DNA from 3 places in the Mesorhizobium sp. P2_C4 genome. Region 2 is predicted to be linked to each of the others. Evidence: riboswitches for the same ligand, from Rfam matches in the RefSeq annotation. Region 2 holds a riboswitch; each other region holds the start of a gene.
What was found. Region 2 has a riboswitch for cobalamin ahead of AC1DX6_RS03125 (aromatic ring-hydroxylating oxygenase subunit alpha). Riboswitches for the same ligand answer to the same signal wherever they lie in the genome.

Region 1 (5,491 bases), on a different contig from region 2:
ACCAACCGCAAAACGCCATGCGCGGCGGGATGCTGCGGTCCAAAATTGATGTTGAAATTGCGGACAGAGGTTTCAGCCATTCTGGCGCCTCAATTCGTCTTGGCTTTTTCATCCCCAGGCAGCACGTAGTCGGTGCCTTCCCACGGGGAAAGAAAATCGAAATTGCGGAATTCTTGCTTCAATTCCACCGGCTCGTAGATGACGCGCTTGGCCTCGTCGTCGTAGCGCACTTCGACGAAACCGGTCAGCGGGAAATCCTTGCGCAACGGATGGCCTTCGAAACCGTAGTCGGTGAGGATGCGGCGCAGGTCGGGATGGCCTGAGAACAAAACGCCATAGAGATCGTAGGTCTCGCGCTCGAACCAGTCGGCGCCGGGAAACACGCCGGTGAGCGACGGCACCACCGTTTCCTCGTCGGCCTGAACTTTCAGGCGGATGCGCACATTCTGCTTCGGCGACAAGAGGTGATAGACGACATCGAAGCGCTTGGCGCGCGACGGATAGTCGGCACCGCAGACATCGATGATCGAGATGAACTGGCAGCGCGCATCGTCGCGCAGGAAGGTCACCACCTCGATCAGATTGCCCGGCTCGACAGCAACGGTGAGTTCGCCATAGGCAAAAACCGCTTCGCCGATCCGGCCGGTCAGCTTTTCACTCAGATAAGTCGACAGTTCGCTCAGGGATGCACTCATTGGGCCTACCGTTCGATCGTGCCGGTGCGGCGGATCTTCTTCTGCAGGAGAAGAATGCCGTAGAGCAGCGCTTCCGCGCTTGGCGGGCAGCCGGGCACATAGATGTCGACCGGCACGACGCGGTCGCAGCCGCGCACCACCGAATAGGAATAGTGATAATAGCCGCCGCCATTGGCGCAGGAGCCCATCGAGATGACGTAGCGCGGCTCCGGCATCTGGTCATAGACCTTGCGCAGCGCCGGCGCCATCTTGTTGGTCAGCGTTCCCGCGACGATCATGATGTCGGACTGGCGCGGAGACGCACGCGGCGCAACCCCGAAGCGCTCCGAGTCGTAGCGCGGCATCGAGGTGTGGATCATCTCGACCGCGCAGCAGGCAAGACCGAAGGTCATGAACATCAGCGAGCCGCTTCGCGCCCAGGTGATCAACGCCTCGGTCGAGGTGACCAGAAAGCCCTTGTCGGCCAGCTCGTTGTTGATTTCGAGGAAGAACGGATCGTCAGACCCCACCGGCCGGCCGGTGTTAGGATCAATCAGGCCCTTGGGCTTCGGCGCGACGAGCGTACCGGAACTGTCGCTCAATCCCATTCCAGAGCTCCTTTTTTCCATTCATAGGCAAAGCCGATGGTCAGCACCGCCAAAAACACCATCATCGACCAGAAACCGAGCATGCCGATTTTCGAGAACGACACCGCCCACGGAAACAGGAAGGCCACTTCCAGATCGAAGATGATGAACAGGATCGACACCAGGTAGAAGCGGATGTCGAATTTCATGCGGGCATCGTCGAACGAGTTGAAGCCGCACTCATAGGCGGAAAGCTTTTCCGGATCGGGATTGCGGTAGGCCACCAGGAACGGCGCCACAAGCAGCGCCAGGCCTACGACCAGCGCCACGCCGATGAACAGGACGATGGGCAGATACGAACTCAAAAGTGCGGTCATGCAGCAGCTTTCCGTTGGCGGCCAATCCACTCTGATTACAGCAACGAACCCTAATGCGGAAGCGTGACAGTTTAACCGCTGAACCGTTTTAAGTGCCTATGCTGCAACGCGGCGAGGGTTAGCGCAGCGCTTTCGGCGAAGCAAGTCAAACCTTGTTCAAAACACGGTGCTGGACGGCACTTAGGAAGAAACTGGTCCGTTCCGCTCCTGTTTGATTTCCTTCACTTTCTACTCCACTTTTCTCTCCTGACATCGATCTCGCCAAAACCCTGTTAGCATGAGGCGGAATCACCGGCTCCTTTTGCTCGAAAATCATCAGAGTCCTGTCTCCCATGAAGGAAAAGATCTCGCTCGCCATGGCCCGCCGCATCGCGCTGGCGGCTCAAGGCTTCAACGATGCCCGCCCCGCCGGCACACCCGACCGCCGCCACTTCGCCCGCGTGCTTTCCCGCATTGGCCTGCTGCAGATCGATTCCGTCAGCGCCGTGGTGCGTGCCCACTACATGCCGCTCTATTCCCGCCTCGGCCCCTACCCGCTGGCTTTGCTCGACAACGCCGCCATGACCCGCAAGCGCACGGTCTTCGAGTATTGGGCGCACGAGGCCTCCTTCCTGCCGGTCGAGACATACCCGCTGATGCGCTGGCGCATGCAGCGAGCCGAGAGCGGCGGCGAGATGTATCTGGGCCTGGCCAAATGGGGTCGCGAACACGCCGCCTATATCGAAGAGATCTATCGCCAGGTCGTTGACCGGGGTCCGATTGCTGCCTCGGCGCTCGAGGGCCAGAAAGGCTCTGGCGGCTGGTGGGGCTGGAGCCACGCCAAACACGCCTTCGAATGGCTGTTCTGGGCAGGCCGCATCACCACGGCGTCGCGGCGCGGTTTCGAACGGTTCTATGATCTGCCCGAACGCGTGCTGCCACAAGCAATCCTCGACTTGGCCGTTCCCGCCGCCGAGGACGCACACCGCGAATTGCTGCGCATTTCCGCCCGCGCCCATGGCATCGCGACATCAGGCGACCTGCGCGACTACTTCCGCCTTTCCCCCGCCGATATGAAGGGCCGCCTCGAGGAACTGGTCGAGACCGGCGAACTTTTGCCCATGCGCGTCGAGGGCTGGGACAAACCAGCCTATCTCCATAGGGACGCCCGTTTGCCGCGCCGGATCGAGGCACGTGCCTTGCTGGCGCCCTTCGATCCGGTCGTCTTCGAGCGGACGCGCACCGAAAACCTGTTCAACTTCCGCTACCGCATCGAGATCTACACGCCGGCCGAAAAACGCCAGTACGGCTACTACGTGCTGCCGTTCCTGCTTGGCGACAGGATCGTCGCCCGCGTCGACCTCAAAGCCGACCGCCCCGCCAGCGTGCTGCGCGTCCATGCCACTTACGCCGAACCCGGCGCACAGGCCGAAACCGCAGCAGAACTGTTCGAAGAATTGAAGCTGATGCAGGGCTGGCTCGGCCTTGAGCGTATCGAAGTGACACCCGCCGGCGATCTCGGGCAGCCGCTCGCCGACATCGCCGCGTCGTAGACGTGCGTTGACACGCCTGCATACACAAGCCTAAATCCGGTCCAGACGGTCTCTTCTCTTCAAAGGGAGGAGCCAAGAGGGAATGCGGTGCGGGATGAAAATCTCAAATCCGCGGCTGTCCCCGCAACTGTAAGCGAAGAGCCTGGGCCGAAAACCACTGGGTAACACCGGGAAGGCGGCACCCAAGGCGATGACCCGCGAGCCAGGAGACCTGCCGTCTAGGACATAAAGTATCCGATCGCCTGGCGGGTTTTCCGGGCAAGGAGCCTGATTTGGAACGCGACAGCAGTTTTTCGGCTGAAACAGCGGATATTTTGTCCGGCGACAGTGATGCCTTGGCCGGCGTCACTGTCATCGTCTGCGCCTCGTGCCGCGACGAGACCGGCTCCGACGCCCATCCCCGCGCCGGCGAACTGCTCGCGCAAGACACGCGCCGCGCCGCATCGGGCGAAGATATCCGCATCCACACCGTCGAATGCCTCGGCAATTGCAAGCGGCGCCTCAGCGCCGCCATCCTGCGTGACGGCTGTTGGAGCTATGTCTTCGGCGACCTGACCTTGACCAGCGGCGCCGACCTCGTTGCTGGCGCCAAACTCTTCGCCACCTCGACCGACGGCCTGATCCCGTGGCGCGGCCGCCCCGATAGCCTCAAGCGCGGCCTCGTCGCCCGCATTCCTCCCCTCGACCTGCTGAAGGACTGATCATGAACGCTTCCGTTTCCCGAGTTCCCTGCACCGTCGTCACCGGCTTCCTCGGCGCCGGCAAGACGACGCTGGTCCGCCATCTCCTGGAGAACGCCGGCGGCAAGCGCATTGCCATCATCGTCAACGAGTTTGGCGACATCGGCATTGACGGCGAGATCCTCAAAGGCTGCGGCATCGACACCTGCCCGGAGGAAAACATCGTCGAACTGGCCAATGGCTGCATCTGCTGCACCGTCGCCGACGATTTCGTGCCGGCGCTCGACCAGATCCTCGCATTGACGCCGAAGGTCGACCACATCCTGATCGAAACCTCGGGCCTGGCGCTGCCCAAGCCGCTGGTCCAAGCTTTCCAGTGGCCGAGCGTGAAGAGCCGCGTCACCGTCGACGGCGTCATTGCCGTGGTCGACGGGCCGGCGCTGGCCGAAGGCCGCGTCGCCAACGACATGGACGCCCTGCAGGCGCAGCGCGCTCAGGACGAGACGCTGGACCATGACGACCCGGTCGAGGAAGTGTTCGAGGACCAGATCGCCTGCGCCGACCTGATCATCCTGTCGAAGAGCGATTTGATGGACGCCGCCGGTTCGGCCCGCGCCAACGCCATCATCACCGAACACTCCGCCCGCGCCGTTAAAATCGTGCCGACATCGCATGGCAAGGTCGACCCCTCAGTACTGCTCGGCCTCGGCCTCGCCGTCGAGGAAGACATAGAGAACCGCAAGTCGCATCATGACGGCGCCTTCGACCACGAGCATGACGACTTCGACACCTTCATCGTCGACATTGCCTCGATCGCCAATCCCGATGAGCTGGCAAAGCGCGTCGCCATTGCGGCCGAAGAAGAAAACGTGCTGCGCGTCAAAGGCTTCGTCGAGGTCGGCGGCAAGCCGATGCGGCTTTTGCTGCAGGCCGTCGGCCCGCGCGTCAATCACTATTACGATCGCGCCTGGACCGCTCAAGACGACCGCCGCTCGCGCCTCGTCGTCATCGGCCTGAAGGGGCTGAACCGCCCGGCGATCGAGCGTATACTCGCCGGCTGATCTCAGGCACGAGCCGCGATGCACATCCTCACCACCACATCCGCCTCGCTCGACGATCTCGCCGAGCCTGTCGATCTCCGGCAGACGCCGGCGGATGTCGTTGCGCTGTCCTTTACCGACAGCGATCTCGCCGGACTGGCGGCGGCATGGAAGGCCGACGCGGCACGCTTGCCATCGATGCGGCTCGCGGCACTGCGCGACCTGCGCCATCCGATGTCCGTCGACCTGTGGGTCGACAGCGTTGCCCGCCACGCCAAGGTCATTCTGGTTCGCATCCTCGGCGGCTACGAGTGGTGGCGTTATGGCTGCGACCAGCTCGCCTCGACCGCCCGCGCCCGCGGCATCAAACTGGCGCTGCTGCCGGGCGAGAGCCACGATGAGGATCTGCGCCTGATCGAATCCTCGACGCTGCCGCGCGGGGAGCTCGATGCATTGCTTGGCTATTTCCGCGAGGGCGGCCCTGCGAACATGACCGCGCTGGTGCACAGGCTGGCAGGGTTGGCTGGGCAGGATGCGGCTGTCCTAGAGCCGGTAAGCGTGCCTAAAGCGGGCTACTACGAGCTGAGCCATGGCGTCGTCC
Region 2 (5,491 bases):
GAACTGCCAGAAATCCAGATCGTGGAAATAGCTGCCGCGCAATCCGGCTTCGGCCAACTGCGTGGCGAAGCCGTGATGCGTGTAGTCGGCTTGGCCCCATGTCGCTGGGGCGGGGATGCCCTCAACATCCGGATCGGCGACGAAAATGCGGCAGTCGCCCACGGTCGGCTGGTTGTCGGGCGCAGGGACGAAGCCATAGCCGACAGCATCGGCCAGGGCGCCGGGGCTGAGATGCGCGGTCAGGTCCAGTCGCGGCAAGTGGACCGTGGTGGTGACCAGATAGCGTTCAGCCGCGCTTTCCGCCGTCGCCAGCACATGACGGGCATAGTCGGCCAAGGTTTGAAGAGTGACGCGTGGCATGGCTGACGTGTTCCAGCGTTGCCCGACTGGGCCGCTCGGGTGGTTTCAGGGCGCCGGCTTGACCGCCGGCCAACCGAGAGGTTCCTCGACCTCGTGGATCGGGTCGACCAGAATGAGATCGGCAAGGTCGTCGTGGATGTCGACCTTGAGCGGCTCGCTGCTGCCGGCGAGTTGGGCAAGCAGCGCGCCCGAAATGGGTTGCGCGGCTGCATCGGCCGCACGCACGAGCAAGCCGAAATCGAGCAGTTGGGTAATGAAGCCGTCGAGCTCGGCTGACTTTATTGTGGCCCCGCCGGCTGCTTGTCCGACCAGTGCGTGGGCGCCAACACCGGACGACAGCGCCTGCCAGACCCCGCTGCCTGAATCGGAGAAGCCGAAATATTTCCCGTTCGAAAGATCAAGGACTACGGCTTCGCCGTCAAAGGACTCGAAAACGATGTCCTTGCTTGCGACCGCGTAGACCGATTGCTCCATTGAACGTCCCCACAACAGGCTGCCCTGAAGCGATCACCGGTCGCCGCAGTCCACCTTGCCCTGGAAAAGCGTCTAGCCACTTGGCCGTTCTTTGGCAAGACAGAGCGCCGGCCAGGGCCAGGCCGACACGCAAAACAGGCGGCCAATCCGCCGCCCTGTCAGGCCTCGATCTCGAGCGCCGACAGTGGCCTTGAGCAGCAGGCGAGGATAAAGCCGTCATCGATCTCGTGATCGAGAATGCCGCCATTGTGGCTCATTTCGACCTTGCCTGAGACCTTCTTAACCTTGCAGGTTCCGCACAAGCCAAATTCGCAGGCCGCAGGAATTCTCACCCCCGAAGCGCGCGCCGTCTGCAGCACGGTCTGGCCGGCAACGCATTCGGCGTCGACATCCGAAAGCGAGAAGCGGACCGGCGTAACAGTGTCGGCGGGCACTTCGATTCCACCGCCGGCCGGCGATGCGAACGGAGCCGGGACTTCTTCCACAGCCGGGGCCGCAAAACTCTCCTGATGGTAATAGGCCATGTCGAAGCCGGAGGCCTCCAGCATCTGCCGCACCGCGCGCATGAACGGGTCCGGGCCGCAGCAGAAGATTTCGCGTTCGCGGAAGTCCGGCGCCAGCAGCGGCAGCCTTATGGCGTCGATCCGCCCCATATGGCCGAACCAGCCTTCGCGGCTCGACCGCTCCTCGATCATGAAGCCGAGCGACAGGCCGGGCATGCGGCTTCCCAGCAGTTCGAGCTCCTTGCGGAAGATGATCTCCTCAGGCCGCCGCGCGCAGTTGACGAAGCCGACATCGGTCCACGGCGCGCAGTCGTTCAGCCAGCGCAGCATCGACATCATCGGCGTCACACCGGAGCCGGCCGAAATGAACAGATATTTGGCCGCGGGGTGGCTGTGCAGCGAAAAGTCGCCTGCCGGCCCATAAGCCTTCACGTGAACGCCGGGTTTCAAATTGTCGAACATCCAGCGCGTGCCGATGCTGCCGGCTTGGGCTTTCACCGTCACCGCTATCGAGAACGGCCGCGATGGCGAGGACGACAGCGTGTAGGTCCGCATCAGCGGGCCCTCGGCGGTCGGCAGTTCCAGCGTCACGAACTGGCCCGGCTTGTAGCGAAACCAGGTCTGGTTGTCGGAGCGGAAGGTGAAGGTCTTCACCTCCGGCGCCTCGTCGCTGACGCCGATTACTTCCAGCACCTGGAGCCTGTCGTTCCAGGGCGCCATCTCGTCGAGGTGGCGGTAGAGGCCAAGGTCCGTCATCGCATTCATCCCTTCACCCTTTTTGTTCTGCACATGTCGTGATCCCAAAACCGCTCAACACTTTTGGGCGCCATGTGCTAGGCGACGCTGCGCAGCGCGGGCCGGCCGCCTTCGGCAAGGCGCGGCTCGATGAAGCGGGCATACCAGTCGACGAACTGGATGACGCCGCCTTCATGCAACTCCGAATAGGGACCGGGCTCATAGGCCGGCGACAGGATGCCGAAGGCATTTTCCTCGACGATGCGGCGGTCCTGGTCGTTGGTCTCGATCCAGACATGGGTGAGCTCGGCGAGGTCGTAGTCGACGCCTTCGACCGCGTCTTTGTGGACCAGCCATTTCGTCGTCACCGCCGTTTCCGTGGCGCTGATCGGCAGCACGCGGAAGGTGACGGCGTGGTCGATGAGGATGTGATTCCAGGTGGTCGGATAGTGGTAGTGCATCAAGGTGCCGATGCGGTCGGCCGAAACGCCGTCGGAAAGGTTCTTCTTCACCGCGCGCTTGCCGTTCATCGTATAGCTGACGGCGTCGCGCAGCAGCGGCGCGCGGGTGGCGCGAAACTGTCCGGCGGGATCGATGCGGAACTTGCTCGGCAGGCCCGCCGCCTCGCACTTCGCCCAATGCGCCAGCATTTCCGGGTCGCTATCGGCGCCCTGCACGCCGGTCACGGTCGGCGCTTCCGGGAAAGTCTTGCACAGTTCCGGATGGTTGCCGGCACAGTGATAGCACTCGCGGTTGTTCTCCCAGACCAGCTTCCAGTTGCCCTTTTCGACGATGGTTGATTCGAAGGCGACCTTTGCCTCGCGCAGCCGGTGCGGCAACAGGTAGGGTTCGATCATGGCGCGCATCGGCGCGAAGTCCGCCGGCTCCCTGGCCAGGCAGATGAAGATGTAACCGCCGACACTCTCGCAAGCCACCGGCTTCAGGCTGAACTGGCTCTTGTCGAAACCATCGGCCATCTGCCGTGCGAACAGGAGCCGGCCGTCCAGTTCATAAGTCCACTGGTGATAGGGGCAGACCAGCTTGGCCGCCGTGCCTTTCTCGGCGTTGCAGACGCGGCTGCCGCGATGGCGGCAGGAATTGTGGAAAGCGTTGATCTTGCCTTGCTGGTCGCGCACCAGCACCACCGGATAGTCGCCGACCTGGGCGGTGATGTAGCTGCCCGGTTTCGGCAATTCGCAATCATGACCGATGAACAGCCAGTCGCGATACCAGATCAGCTCCATGTCGAGCTTGAAGTAGTCGGGATCGGTGTAGAAGGGCTGTTCGAGCGAATAGCCTTCCCTGCGGCTGTGCAAGAGCCTCAGCATGTCGTTGCGCGCATCCATGTCCTGTCCTCGTGTTTAAGGACTGAACTTGGTGGTGATGGAGGAAAGACCGGTCGCAATCCGGCACCACGGCCGGCACGCACCATCCACCTCTTGACCGCCCACCGCGATCAGTCGAGTCTAGCTATCTCGGGCTGGTTTCCGGGCTCTGGAGTGTCCTTGCGGACGGTCGCGACACCTTCCCAGGCTTGTGGCCCAGTGGTCTCCCGTTGCGACTTGAACTCCACCACCGTTGCGGGGGCAGCGCCGGGTTTTGACCGGCTTCCCAATTCTCCGCTCCATCGTCACGAAGCGGCACCTGAGATGCCATCATCTAATCACGACGGCCGACGCGCCATCGGCATGAAAGCGACATCGCATCCATGCGGCGCGACACCATAGGTGAAAAACGCACCGGCCAGGATTTGTGACGCGAACCCAGCCTTTCACCGGTCGTGACCCGCCGCTCCGCGCATCTGATTCGCCCGGCGGCAGGGTCAAAAACAGTTAACAGTTTCGAAAAGTGACTATTAGCGGTTTCTAAAATCGAACCGAACGGTTCGTTTCTGTTGACAGAGCGTGCAGGACGGTGTGAACGCTGGTTTGCCAATTCGTCAGCTGGCTCATGGATGGAATAGAATAACATATTGAAATTATTAGCTAAAATAGAAAGTGTAGGAGGCTTTGGTACAATTTCAAGGTGCAGAGCCATGGTCCACGCGGAACAACTTCGTGATTGGAAACGGGCACTGGCCTCGCCCACATCGGGGCTGTCCGAACGACGCGAATTCCTTCCAAGACACGCCGCTAGACGGACTGATGAACTAAGATACTGGAGTACCAATAATGAAAAAGATCATCCTCACTGCCGCCGCCGTTTTGGCCATCACCGGCAGCGCCTTCGCTGGCAGCGACAACTTTGGTTCCAATGGTGCGAACCAGCCTGCCGCCTCGGTCGACAGCTCGTACACGGCTTCCATTCAGAAGCCGGCGCACGCTGACAAGCAGCCCGTCGTTCAGGGCAGCGACCGCAATCTCTTCGGCAATAACTAACAGCCGATTCCCAACGGACGGCGGGTTTGCCCTGCCGCCTTGGTGGAATTCAGACATTCAGGAGTACTTAAAATGAAAAAGATCGTTCTTACCGCAGCGGCCGTTCTGGCCATCACCAGCAGCGCCTTTGCCACTGGCAGTGACCACTTCGGCGCCAACCAGGCCGTCCCGGCTGTCGACAGCTCGTACACGGCTTCCATCCAGAAGTCGGCTCCGGCTGACAAGCAGCCCGTCGTTCAGGGCAGCGACCGCAACCTCTTCGGCCACAACTAGGCCGATCCCGGCAAAGCGCTTCGCCGCTTGCTGGAATACGAAAATTCAGGAGACTTGAAATGAAGAAGATTGTTCTTGCCGCAGCCGCTCTCATGATTGCCGCCGGCGGCGCCTATGCCCACAACGACAGCGTTGGCGGGACCGACATCAACCAGCAGGCGACCGTCAACGTCGACAAGACGCAGACGTCTTCGGTGCGCAACACCGGCTCGCCGGTCTACAAGCTGCTGAACTCGTCGGGCGACGTCCAGAAGTCTGCGCCGCAGGGCAGCGACCGGAACCTCTTCGGCCGCTAACAGCCGAAGTCGATATCCAGACGAAAGAGCGGCGGGCCTGGCCCGCCGCTCTTTTTGTTGTTACGGACCGGTCGGCCTCAAGCCGCCTTTGCTTCCGGCCTGTGCAGCGCGAAAGAATGTCCGTCGGCATCGAAGATATGCAGGTCACTGCCATCGGCGCTCAGCCGCAGCGTCGCTCCGCGCTTGACCTCGACATTGCCGGGCAGCTTGGTCACCAGGGGCAGGTCGGCGCGGCCGATGTCGACATAGATGAGCTGGACCTCGCCGAGTTGTTCGACATAGTCCACCTTGCCCTCGAAGAGATAATCGGCGCCGGTGGAGACCACCAGATCCTCCGGCCGCACGCCGAAGCTCACCGCCGCCCCTTTCGCTGAAGCCGGCGTGGCGATCGGCACCGTCGCCTTGCGGCCGCCGACATGGCTGACGACAGTCGAATTGCCGGTTGTTTCGATCGTCGCCGGCAGGATGTTCA
Region 3 (5,491 bases), on a different contig from region 2:
ACAGCGTAGTGCCGCCGACGACCGGAACGCCGAAACGGCCGAACAAGGCATCCAGCCGCTGTGCCTCCGTCTCCAGCGTCGCGCGCATCGCGGCCTGCCAACCGCTATCGGCCAACGCCCGGATACCATATTCGAGCGCCGGGCCGGCAACCGCCCACGGCCCGAATTGCGCGTCCAGCCGTTCGGCCGTTCGTACATCAGTCAATGCAAAGCCAAGCCGCAGGCCGGCCAGGCCGAAGAACTTGCCGAAGGAGCGCAATACGACGATCCCGCCCTGGTCGACATCTCCCGCCAAGCTTTCGGCGCGCGGACCGACATCCATGAAGGCCTCGTCGACGACCAGAAGCCCGCCCCTGGCGCGCAATCTTGCCGCAAGCTGCAGCAGCCTTTCGCGATCTATGACGCGCCCGTCCGGATTGTTGGGGTTGACGACGATGACGAGGTCGGCACCTGCCAGCACCTCGAAATCTTCGACCTCCACGACCGAATGGCCGGCGATCGCGGCTGCCCGCGCATGTTCGGCATAGGTCGGTCCGAGCACCAGCGCCTTGCCGGCGCTGACCAGCGACGCGACGCGCGGCAACAGGATCTGCGTGCCCGGGGCCAGCACGATATTGGCTGCGGACGGCGCGCCATAGGCACTCGCCGCTATCCTGGCCAGTTCATGGGCGCGCGCGGCTTCCGGCAATCGCGACAGAGCGGTGGCGGGCAGCTCGAAAAGCGGGTAGGAGTGCGGATTGATACCTGTCGAGAGGTCGACAAAAGGCTGTGGCGCGTGAGGGAAGAGCGCGCTCGCCCGGCCAAGGCTCCCGCCGTGATCCACGGCAGCAATCGCTCCTTCAAGAAGCTTCATGTCGATCCTGATCGCCTTCCTGTCATTGGCTATTGAACGTGTCCTGGGCTACCCGGACTGGCTGTTCCGCGCCATCGGCCATCCCGTCACCTGGTTCGGCAGGCTGATATCCTTTCTCGACCGCAGGCTCAACCGCGCCACTGATTCCGACGCACTGCGTCGCCGGCGGGGCGTCCTGGCGTTGCTGGTCATCGTGCTGGTGCCGGCGGCAATCGCCTTTGTGCTGCAAATCGCACTCTGGCAGATATTTCCCACGGGCATGGTCATCACCGCCATTCTGGCAACGTCGCTGCTGTCGCAGAAGAGCCTGACCGAGCATGTCGAGGCGGTGGCCGATGCACTCGACACCGGCGGTCTGGCCTTGGGTCGTATCGCGGTTGCGCGCATTGTCGGCCGCGATCCGGAAAGGCTCGACAAACCCGGCGTCGCCCGTGCCGCAATCGAAAGCCTGGCTGAGAATTTTTCCGACGGCATCGTCGCACCCGCCTTCTGGACTGGTGTTTGCGGCCTGGCGGGCGGCGTCGCCTACAAGGCCGCCAACACTGCCGATTCGATGATCGGCCATCGCACGCCGCGCCACGAGGCCTTCGGCCGGGCGGCTGCCCGGTTTGACGATTTCATCAACCTGCCGGCCTCCAGGCTGACCGCGCTGTTGATCGTGCTCGCCGCATTTCTGGTCAGCGGCGCCGATCCCCGCAACGCCTGGACAGCCATGCGGCGCGACGCGAAAAAACATCGCTCGCCCAATGCCGGCTGGCCGGAGGCGGCGATGGCCGGTGCGCTCGGCCTGGCACTGGCCGGGCCGCGCAGCTATGGCGGTGTCGTCGTTGAAGATGCCTTCATGGGCGAAGGCGGACGGCGCGAGGCGGATAGCGTGGATATCAGACGGGCGCTGAGGCTTTATCAAATCGCCGACTATCTGCTGATTGGGTTGTTCGGATTGCTCTCGGCGATCCTTATCGCGGTGACGTTCTGAGCGGCGTCACCCTCAGAACTCTATCCCCTGCTGCGCTTTCACACCCGCCGCGAAATGATGCTTGGTCACGCCCATCTCGGTGACCAGGTCGGCGGCCTCGACCAGCGCCGGCTTGGCGTTGCGGCCGGTGACGACGACATGCAGGCCTTCGCGCCGCGCCTTCAGTGCCGCGACCACCGTGTCGAGATCGAGATAGTCGTAGCGCAGCGCGATGTTCAACTCGTCGAGCACCAGCAGGCTGATGGAAGCGTCGCCCATCAGCTCGAGCACCTTGGCCCAGGCAGCCTCGGCGGCAGCGATGTCGCGCTTCAGGTCCTGCGTCTCCCAGGTAAACCCCTCGCCCATCGCGTGCCAGACGACGCGGTCGCCGAAGGTGGCAAAGGCGTCCTTTTCGCCGGTGTGCCATTTGCCCTTGATGAACTGGACGACACCGACGCGCTTGCCGTAGCCGAGCATGCGCAGCGCCAGCCCGAAGGCGGCAGTGGTCTTGCCCTTGCCGGGACCGGTGTTGACGATCAAAAGCCCCTTCTCGACCGTCTTGGCGGCAACCTCGGCATCCTGCACCGCCTTGCGCTTGACCATCTTGGCGCGGTGGCGCTCTTCGTCCTTGGCATCGATCCCATCGTGCTTGATATCTGGCATCTCATTTCACCTTGAGCGGCAGTCCCGCCACCATCAGCAGCACCGTATCGGCGACCGAAGCGACCTGCTGGTTGAGGCGGCCGGCCGCATCGCGAAACCGGCGCGCGAGCGCGTTGTCGGGCACGATGCCCTGGCCGACTTCGTTGGAAACAACAAACCACGGTCCGCGCGGTCGCGACAGCACCTCCGCCAGCCCTCGGCATTCTGCGTCAAGGTCATGCTCGGCCAGCATATGGTTGGTCAGCCACAGCGTCAGGCAGTCGATCAAGATCGGCTGATTGTCGGGCAGCGCCCCGATCGCGCCGGCAAGATCGAGTGGCGCGTCGACCGTCGTCCAGCCCTCGCCGCGCCGAGAGCGATGCAAAGCGATGCGCTGGCGCATTTCTTCGTCATAGGCTTCTGCGGTGGCAATATAGGTCCACGGCGCAGCGCCTGCCGTCACCAGTCTTTCGGCGTGCGCGCTCTTGCCGGAGCGCGCACCGCCGATGATGAAGGTCAGTTCCGCACGGAGGGCAGCAGGATCAGGCAAAGCTGTCGCGCAGGCTAGTTGCCGTTCCCGTGAAGCGTCCGCGCACCACGCCAACGGCAGCACCAAGCACCAGCCAGAACACCAGATTGGTCACCGTAACCGCCACCACGAACTGATGGTGCAGGCCTTCCGGGATTGCTGTCACGAAGCTGTCCGGCTGCGGCGCACCGACAATATGTGGCGCCACGATCAAAGCCACGGCAAGGATCGCCAACGGCAGCGATTTGCGGAAGGCGAGAAGGCCCAGGCCAGCCGCTGTCGCCGCCACCGTCGCCCACCACCAGATCTGGCGCTGCATGAGGTCGGCTGCCGGCATTGCCGGCAGTTCCGGCGGCAGGCCTAGGCCCGGTGCCAGCGTGAACGCGGCAAAGCCGGCCAGGCCCCAGAACAAGCCCTGGCGCCAGCTACCGATACCGCCAGCGAACTCGGAAACCGCGACCAGAATCAGCGCGAAGCCGATGCCGGTGACGATATTGGCGACGACACTGAAAGCGAAGCGCTCGAAGCCATCGGCCGGTGCCCAGCCTTCGTCTTCCATCGGAGCCGCCGCCTCAGCAGGCGCTGGTGCGGCTGAGCTCATGGTGTTTTCCGCCGGTGCGGCGCTGCTCATAGCATTGGTGGTGCTGGCGGCCGGTGCCGCAGCATGATCGTGCTGGTGGCCGCCAGCCTTCTCAAAAACTTCGGCCTGGTAAATCAGGGGGTCGGTAGCAAAGGCCTGCATGCAGGCGAGAACGACGCCAGCCACGAGCCCGGCGATCGCCGCGATGAACACGACGTTGCGAAACAGGTTCATGATGTCAATTCCTCGTCAGTGGCAGGGAAACGCCATCGAGTGGCGATAATCGTGCGCGGCGTTGTGGACCACATCGATATGCGAGAAGCCGACAACACCGACAACGAACAGGCCGAGAAATGCAGTAAGCACCAGCTGCATGAAGCGCGACTGCGAGGAAACGGAAGCGCCGAGAGAGACGGAAGCGGTATTCATGTCTTGTCCTTTCGCCCTCCACCCGAGGGCATAGAAGTCAGTGTCCCTGTCGCCGGCAGGTCTCCTGGCTCGCGGATCAGCGCCCTTCCCCACCTTCCCGAAGAAAAATCTTCAGTGGCATATGGAGAGGACTACCGCACACAGTTGCGGGGGCAGCCACGGCATTGGGCAACAACTCAGCCCGCACCGCATTCCCTCTTGGCTCCAAACGGAACCGACGACAGCTGGCGACTATAGGCAAAATCGCAGCGCCCGGCAAACCAAATTCCGCCGGTTACCAGCGCGAATGCGCCACCCTGGCGTTAAGCTGCGGACGCGGCGATCCGCTCGGCAACGAGGCGCTGCAGCCGCCATAGATGGCGATCGTGAATGCCGCGTTCTTCCAGGTTTTTCACCGTGTTGTAGAGATAGTCGGCGCCTGAGCCCCAGTGTCCACAGGACGTCGCCAGCCGTTCGACGACCCTTTCTTCGGCGAGCGGTCCGGAATAGGTGAGGCCATTGCGGTTGATGACGAACGCCAGCGCCTTTATCGGGCCGTTGTCGCTTCCCAGGTTGAGCAGGCGGGGATGGTAGCTTGTCGGCTTTAGTGTCACTTCGCGCCGCAAGAGCTTGTCGAGCTGCTGGCGGCGATCACCGTCGTTAAGCCGAAAGGCGACGCCCTTGCACTGTCCGCCACGGTCCAGCGCCATCATCAGGCCGGGGCTATCCTTGGTGCCGCGCCAGCGCGTCATGTTCATGCAAAAAGACCGGTGCCAACCGCGCACCAGGGCCACCCGCTCCTCGATATGATCGATTTCGGGTTTCCAGATCAGCGAGCCGTAGCCGAACAGCCACAGCGGTTCCGAGTCAGGGAGTTCCGCCTGCAATGCGTCCACCAACGCGTCATAGTCGCCATCATCCAGGTGCCCTGCATCCGGATCCGGACCTGTATCCTCGATCGCGCGCCAGCAGCGCGCGACCAGTTCCGGCGTGAGCGACATCTGTCGTGCAGCCAATTCTCAATCCTCTTGTTCAAGGACATGATTAGGCATCGCGTTGGAAACCGGCAATGCCGTGGCGCGCCAAATGCCGTCGCCAGAATTGACAAACGATTTGCCGGGGTGTCGGCTGGCGCATCACAGGAAGCCAGCCATGCAACCCGACCCCGGCGAGCGCGATCCCTATAACGGCCTGACCCGGGCCGAATCGACGCTGCCGTCGTCGGCCTATTGGGATGCAAACGCCTATCAACGCGATCTCGAGGCCATCTGGTACAAAAACTGGCTGCTGGTCTGCCGCGAGACCGACCTTGCCCAGCCGCTGGCGTTCCGCACGTTCCGCGTCGGAACGCAGGAGATCGTCGTGCTGCGCGACGACACCGGCGTGTTGCGCGCTTTCCACAACACCTGCCGGCATCGCGGCTCGCAGCTTTGCCAGGAAAGCGAAGGCCGGCTGAAGGCGCGGCTGATCACCTGCCCCTATCACGCCTGGTCCTATTCGCTGCGCGGCGATCTCGTGCGCGTA

Region 1: another riboswitch for cobalamin. It lies ahead of AC1DX6_RS06940 (DUF1636 family protein); the one in region 2 lies ahead of AC1DX6_RS03125 (aromatic ring-hydroxylating oxygenase subunit alpha).
Region 3: another riboswitch for cobalamin. It lies ahead of AC1DX6_RS06690 (CbtB domain-containing protein); the one in region 2 lies ahead of AC1DX6_RS03125 (aromatic ring-hydroxylating oxygenase subunit alpha).

What each region holds. Positions count from the first base shown of each region.
Region 1 is NZ_JBFUDT010000002.1:108,571-114,061, forward strand. Features, by position in the region: gene AC1DX6_RS06915 (NADH-quinone oxidoreductase subunit D) at 1-80, opposite strand, end outside; gene AC1DX6_RS06920 (NADH-quinone oxidoreductase subunit C) at 90-695, opposite strand; gene AC1DX6_RS06925 (NuoB/complex I 20 kDa subunit family protein) at 701-1,282, opposite strand; gene AC1DX6_RS06930 (NADH-quinone oxidoreductase subunit A) at 1,273-1,638, opposite strand; gene AC1DX6_RS06935 (winged helix-turn-helix domain-containing protein) at 1,971-3,170, shown strand; cobalamin riboswitch at 3,200-3,403, shown strand; gene AC1DX6_RS06940 (DUF1636 family protein) at 3,443-3,871, shown strand; gene cobW (cobalamin biosynthesis protein CobW) at 3,874-4,911, shown strand; gene AC1DX6_RS06950 (cobaltochelatase subunit CobN) at 4,930-5,491, shown strand, end outside.
Region 2 is NZ_JBFUDT010000001.1:629,742-635,232, forward strand. Features, by position in the region: gene AC1DX6_RS03110 (serine kinase) at 1-360, opposite strand, end outside; gene AC1DX6_RS03115 (PqqD family protein) at 406-834, opposite strand; gene AC1DX6_RS03120 (FAD-binding oxidoreductase) at 993-2,093, opposite strand; gene AC1DX6_RS03125 (aromatic ring-hydroxylating oxygenase subunit alpha) at 2,171-3,418, opposite strand; cobalamin riboswitch at 3,534-3,735, opposite strand; gene AC1DX6_RS03130 (hypothetical protein) at 3,732-4,109, opposite strand; gene AC1DX6_RS03135 (DUF680 domain-containing protein) at 4,244-4,450, shown strand; gene AC1DX6_RS03140 (DUF680 domain-containing protein) at 4,523-4,723, shown strand; gene AC1DX6_RS03145 (DUF680 domain-containing protein) at 4,783-5,019, shown strand; gene AC1DX6_RS03150 (ABC transporter ATP-binding protein) at 5,097-5,491, opposite strand, start outside.
Region 3 is NZ_JBFUDT010000002.1:52,909-58,399, forward strand. Features, by position in the region: gene cobD (threonine-phosphate decarboxylase CobD) at 1-853, opposite strand, end outside; gene cbiB (adenosylcobinamide-phosphate synthase CbiB) at 852-1,829, shown strand; gene cobO (cob(I)yrinic acid a,c-diamide adenosyltransferase) at 1,842-2,471, opposite strand; gene cobU (bifunctional adenosylcobinamide kinase/adenosylcobinamide-phosphate guanylyltransferase) at 2,473-2,970, opposite strand; gene AC1DX6_RS06685 (CbtA family protein) at 2,993-3,793, opposite strand; gene AC1DX6_RS06690 (CbtB domain-containing protein) at 3,809-3,988, opposite strand; cobalamin riboswitch at 4,026-4,222, opposite strand; gene AC1DX6_RS06695 (gamma-glutamylcyclotransferase) at 4,291-4,968, opposite strand; gene AC1DX6_RS06700 (aromatic ring-hydroxylating oxygenase subunit alpha) at 5,120-5,491, shown strand, end outside.